DNA from 2 places in the Nonlabens ulvanivorans genome. Region 2 is predicted to be linked to the other one. Evidence: riboswitches for the same ligand, from Rfam matches in the RefSeq annotation. Region 2 holds a riboswitch; the other holds the start of a gene.
What was found. A riboswitch is a leader RNA that binds a small molecule or an ion and turns the genes downstream of it on or off. The one in region 2 is predicted to bind S-adenosylmethionine.
Positions count from the first base shown of each region.

Region 1: another riboswitch for S-adenosylmethionine. It lies ahead of R1T42_RS08745 (homocysteine S-methyltransferase family protein); the one in region 2 lies ahead of R1T42_RS13635 (O-acetylhomoserine aminocarboxypropyltransferase/cysteine synthase family protein).

Region 1 covers NZ_CP136694.1:1,941,872-1,945,089, reverse strand. Annotated here, with positions in the region: gene R1T42_RS08755 (aromatic amino acid hydroxylase) at 1-975, opposite strand, end outside; gene R1T42_RS08750 (TetR/AcrR family transcriptional regulator) at 1,083-1,649, shown strand; SAM riboswitch class I at 1,763-1,871, shown strand; gene R1T42_RS08745 (homocysteine S-methyltransferase family protein) at 2,110-3,111, shown strand; gene metH (methionine synthase) at 3,111-3,218, shown strand, end outside.
Region 2 covers NZ_CP136694.1:3,026,609-3,029,826, forward strand. Annotated here, with positions in the region: gene metK (methionine adenosyltransferase) at 1-920, opposite strand, end outside; SAM riboswitch class I at 1,315-1,422, shown strand; gene R1T42_RS13635 (O-acetylhomoserine aminocarboxypropyltransferase/cysteine synthase family protein) at 1,549-2,841, shown strand; gene R1T42_RS13640 (alpha/beta fold hydrolase) at 2,841-3,218, shown strand, end outside.

The sequences.
Region 1 (3,218 bases), 1.1 Mb from region 2:
CAGTTCAATCGTCCCTAGGGATTTTGAATTAATTAATTTTTGTAAACCACGATGTCCACCTTTACGCACAGCCATGGTATTTGCAAACTCTTCTAATACTTCACTCAATTGAGCAAAATTAGGGGTAACATACAAATGTGGTTGCTTACGAGTAATATCAAAATCCTGGTATGCTGCATCAATGGTATAAGGTCTTTTTTCTACTTCAGGTTCTAGGCAGCTTTTACTTTCTCCTAGACTCGATAATAATCCAGCTCCATACAGTTTAGGATGATCTAATGTCCCAACCAGTCCATACTCAACAGTCCACCAGTGTAAGTTTCGTATGAGAGACATCTCGCTAGGTTCAACCTTTTTATTTTGTAGGCGTTCTATCTCAGCTTCGGCAGCAGCAATTTCTCTGTCTAATTCTGGATTTTGTTTTTCACTACGTGTTTCTTTAAGGATGGATATTTTGCGCACAGCTTCATACATCTCATGATCATGTGCGCTAGAAATCGCCTTGCTTCCTATCTCGCCAAAACGTCTTAAATATTCTGCATAATCTGGACTAGCAATAATAGGTGCATGACCAGCTGCCTCATGAATAATGTCTGGCGCTGGTGTGTACTCTATATTATCTAGCTTTCTGATATCGGCAGCAATCACTAATATTTTATATGCTTGAAACTCCATAAACGCCGCTGGCGGAATAAATCCGTCCACAGCCACAGCAGCCCAACCTATTTCCTTAAGAATGCGATTCATACCATACATTGATGGTATATTATCTATAGAGATACCTGTTTTTTTTAATCCATCTAGATAAGATCCATGTGCAACTTTACTTAAAAAATCTACATTTTTTCTCATGACATGACGCCATACTGCCTGATCTTGATACGTGTAAAGCTCATAGTTCTGTGGCTTTATAAACTGTTTCAAGTGTGGTGGCAATCTCTCTAGGAGTGGATTAATTTCTATATTCTCTAGCATTATCGTAGGGTAAAGTTCAAAGCTAGTCTAAAAGTAATTATTCTAATTCCTAACTATCGATTTTTAATCAATTTTAAGATAGTCATCATCTATTATATTTGCATCTTATGACACGCAAAAAACAAATTCTCAAAACCGCAGCCCAACTTTTTAAAGAACGCGGTTATAGTGCAGTTACTATGCGTGATCTTGCCGCTGCTATGGATATGAAAGCTGCTAGTTTATATAATCACATTTCTGGGAAACAGGAGATTCTTGCGACACTCATTCTTGAGGTAGCACATGAATTCACCACCGGTATGGATACCGTGGAGATGGATGATAAGTCCGCTTTCGCGAAAGCGGAACAATTAATCCTACTACACATTAATATTGCTCTAGAATATACCAACGCACTTGCTGTCTTGAATACCGACTGGATGCATCTGGAAGGGTCTAAATATCAAGAGTATATCACATTAAGAAAGACCTATGAACTTGATTTTAAAAAGATCTTAGAAAAAGGGATCGCTACGGGTGAATTCAAAAACCTCAATATCGAGACCATGCTTTTTAATCTATTAAGCACTTTACGTTCTATATATCTCTGGATTCCTAAAAAAACTCCTTCAGAACTTAAAGATCTAAAATCTGAATTACCAGTAATCTTGCTTACTGGACTTGTTTCTAGATAAATAGATTTTTAAAACAGAACATCTTTTTAAATTATTCTGTTTTAAAAGTAATATCCTTTGGACGTTTATGATTTTCTTATCATATTTGACACTTAGTTCAATGACTTACTGACTTGTTATCAAGAAAGGTTGAGGGAATAGACCCGTTGAAACCTTAGCAACCCTATGCCAGCCATAGAAGGTGCTACATTCTACATCACATTTGTGATTGATAGATAACCAAACGTTAATATCCATATGGATATTAATGCATCTTTCTAGATTACATTTTTTTTAAATTCACCAGACTCAGGTCGCGTGTTTTGCATTGGATTTTTTTAAATCTAGAAGATGCCATTTGTAAATAGACTTTTACTTTTTATAGATCTGCCAGCTTGCTATAATTCAATTGAATTATGGTTAAGTAAGCGGTGTTGCATCATTCTTAAATTCAAATTTGTACTAAACACACTGATCTATGATGTCCACAATTGAGGAAAACTTAAAGAAAAAAATCCTAATCCTAGATGGGGCAATGGGAACTATGCTCCAGCAATATAATTTTACTGAAGAAGATTATCGTGGCGAGCGTTTTGCTGATTATCCTTCACCACTTAAAGGTAATAACGACTTACTATCACTCACTCAACCGCATGCGATTGCTCGTGTACACGAACAGTATTATCAAGCTGGTGCGGACATAGTAGAGACTAACACCTTTTCTGGTACAAGCATAGCAATGGCAGACTATGGAATGGAAGATCTAGTCTATGAATTAAATTATGAAAGTGCAAAAATTGCACGGCGTGTTGCTGATGAGTTTACTTTAAAAACACCAGAGAAACCTAGGTTTGTTGCAGGTAGTATAGGTCCTACTAATCGCACTGCTAGTTTATCGCCAGAAGTTAATAGACCTGAGTATAGAGCAGTTACATTTGATGAACTGCGCATTGCTTATAAAGAACAAGTAGAAGCATTAATAGATGGAGGCTGTGATGTTTTACTGGTAGAGACCATTTTTGATACACTTAATGCAAAGGCTGCTCTTTTTGCGATTGAAGAAGTCAAGGAAGAACGTGGTGTAAATATTCCTATTATGGTCTCAGGTACTATAACAGATTCTTCTGGACGGACACTTTCGGGTCAGACGGTTGAAGCTTTTTTAACATCTGTATCACATATTCCACTATTATCCGTAGGGTTTAATTGTGCGCTAGGTGCGCAACAATTACAACCATATTTACAAAGACTTTCTAAAGAAACACAGTTTTATACATCTGCACATCCTAATGCTGGACTGCCTAACCCTTTTGGCGAGTATGATGAATCACCAGAGCAAATGCAATCCTATATAGAATCCTATTTAGAAGATGGAATCATCAATATAATAGGTGGATGCTGTGGGACCAGTCCAGCACATATAAAAGCCATTGAACAAGTTGCATCATGTTACAAACCTAGAATTTTAAACACAAGTATCTAATGTCATATACTAATCATAAATACCTCACTTTATCTGGATTAGAAGCTTTAGTGGTTACACCAGAATCTAACTTTATAAATGTAGGAGAACGCACAAATGTTACTGGT
Region 2 (3,218 bases):
ACTTCAGTTGCTAGGCCAGCCGCAACTAGGTTTTTTGCCACGTGACGCGAAGCATAAGCGGCACTACGATCTACCTTAGAAGGATCTTTACCTGAGAATGCTCCACCACCGTGAGCACCTTTACCACCATAAGTATCTACTATAATCTTACGACCAGTAAGTCCAGTATCTCCATGCGGTCCACCTATTACAAATTTCCCAGTTGGGTTAATGTGGTAAGTGATTTTGTCATTAAAAAGTTTTTGAGCATATGCTGGTAATTGCTCAATAACTCTAGGAATTAAAATTTCAACAAGATCTTTTTTAATCTGTGCAAGCATCGCATCATCATCTTCATTAAAAGGATCGTGTTGTGTAGAAATAACAATTGCATCTATACGTTGCGGTATGTTATCATCATTATACTCAATAGTTACCTGTGATTTTGCATCAGGACGCAAGTAAGTAATCTGATCCATTTCACGACGCAATTTTGCCAGCTCGATAAGTATTTTATGAGAAATATCTAAGGCTAGTGGCATATAATTATCCGTCTCTGCCGTTGCATAACCGAACATCATTCCCTGATCTCCTGCACCTTGTTCTTCTTTGTTTTCACGATCAACACCTTGATTAATATCTTGTGATTGTTCATGGATTAAAGAAATTACACCACAAGAATCGCCGCTAAACTGGTAAGCGCCCTTGGTATAACCTATCTTGTTAACCACTTCACGAGCAATGTGTTGTGCGTCTATGTAGGTGTTTGATTTTACCTCACCGGCAAGTATAACTTGACCAGTCGTAACCATAGTTTCACAGGCTACTTTGGATTCTGGATCAAAGGCTAAAAAATTATCTAATAAGGCATCACTGATTTGATCAGCAACTTTATCTGGATGTCCTTCACTTACGGACTCACTTGTAAATAAATATGGCATTTTAAATATTGCGCTTTCGCGAAAGCGAAATTAAAAATCGCTCTCGACATTAATAATTATAGAAGATAAAAAGGGCTGTATGCTCGAGTGCGGTACACTGTTTTAGCGTTTATGTTTTCGAACATGAAAACGAGGTCGCAAGCAGCCAAATCTTTCCCCTAATTGAAGTGCAAATGTAATAAAATGAGCGCTATGTGAGCATTGTTATTATAGCTTTATTAACTATTCTCATAGAGTTTAGTGATCGCTTTTAATTTTAACGTTTGCTTTAAAAATTTGTAATTCAGTTTATTATGTCTAATTCCTACTGTATTAGTAGGAATTTATTTTGTAAAAAGTTTGGTAGTCTCAAAAAGTTTTATGAATCTTTACACTCACGTTCATAACCATATTGAAATTATCAAGAAAGGACGAGGGAACAGACCCATCGACTCCTTAGCAACCCTTAACACTCGTTAAGAAGGTGCTACATTCTGCTCATTAATTTGAGACGAGATGATACACATGTAAGTAGGTTATACTAACAAGTTTCTTTTTTGATTTTCTATCTAGGCTTTAAGTCTGGACAGGAAGTACTTTTCAATTTGGTTTTGTTCTTAAATCAATTTTTAATTTAAAAAGAAACAAAATGTCAAATCAAAAATTTTCAACAAACGCACTTCATGCAGGTCATGACTTTAAAAACAATGGTGGAACTAGAGCGGTACCTCTATATCAAAGCACAGCATATGTGTTTAACGATAGTGATCATGCGGCAAATTTGTTCTCACTATCAGAGCCAGGTTATATCTATACCAGAATTAATAATCCTACGGTAGACGTTCTAGAACAACGACTTGCGGCTTTAGAAGGTGGTATTGCTGCGGTAGCCACAGCATCAGGAACCAGCGCCATCTCAACAACTTTATTAACCTTGTTAAGGGCAGGAGATCATATTATAGCTAGCAGCTCTCTTTACGGTGGTACTTACAATTTACTTTCGGTTACCTTACCTCGATTCGGTATTACCACCACTTTTGTAGATCCTAACGAGGATGACGCTTTCACAAATGCATTACAAGAAAACACAAGAGCTGTATTTGTTGAATCTCTAGGGAATCCTAAACTTGATGTATTAGATTTAAAAAAGATAAGTGCACAAGCTACTAAAGCTCGTGTGCCATTTATCGTTGATAATACCGTAGCAACTCCTTATCTATTAAATCCTATTACTCACGGAGCAGATATCGTCATTCACTCGTTGACTAAATATATTAACGGAAACGGAACCGCTCTAGGTGGTGTAATTATCGATGCCGGAAAATTTGACTGGACTAATGGGAAATTTCCAGAATTTACAGAACCTAGTGCCGGTTATCACGGTCTAGTATATGCAGATGTGTTAAAAGAAGCAAGTTTTATTGCCAAAGTGCGTATAGAGGGATTACGCGATTTAGGTGGAGCAATTTCACCATTTAATGCATGGCAAATTATTCAAGGTTTAGAAACATTGAATTTAAGGATTGAGAAACATAGTCAAAATGCACTAGAATTAGCAAAATGGTTAAGAGATAGAGATGAAGTAGAATGGGTGAATTATCCAGGACTTAAAGATAATGCTTACTATAAACTCGCTCAACAATACTTACCAAATGGACAAAGCGGAATTGTAACATTTGGGGTGAAAGGTGGATATGAAAGTGCTAAAAAGATTGTTGATAGTGCTAAAGTTTTCTCTTTATTAGCTAACATAGGAGATACTAAATCATTAATTATTCATCCCTCGAGTACGACACACCAGCAACTTGATGATGAGTCTCAATTAAGTACTGGGGTAACTAAAGATTTGATACGTTTATCTGTTGGGTTAGAAGATATATCAGATCTTAAAAAAGACCTGGAAGAAGCTTTTTCTACTATCGATAAATCAGTATTGATATAATGAGTGGTTCTTTAAACCATATAGAATTACCAGATTTTAAATTAAGCATTGGTAAAGCACAAACGGTTCATGTAAATTATCAAATTTTTGGGTGTCAATTGCACACGGCACCCATAATATTGATTAACCATGCTTTAACTGGTAATTCTTCGGTAATTGATTGGTGGTCAGAAATTGTAGGTTCAGGGAAAGTAGTTGATACTAGTCGGTATACCGTTATTTCTATCAATATACCGGGAAATGGATTTGATGAAGAAGTAGAGCACTTGATTTATAATTATCAAGACTGGCGATTAAATGACGTCGCTCGTATTTTTTATCAGGTTTTAAGTGAGCTAAGAGTATGTTACATTCATGCAGGCATCGGTGGTAGTATA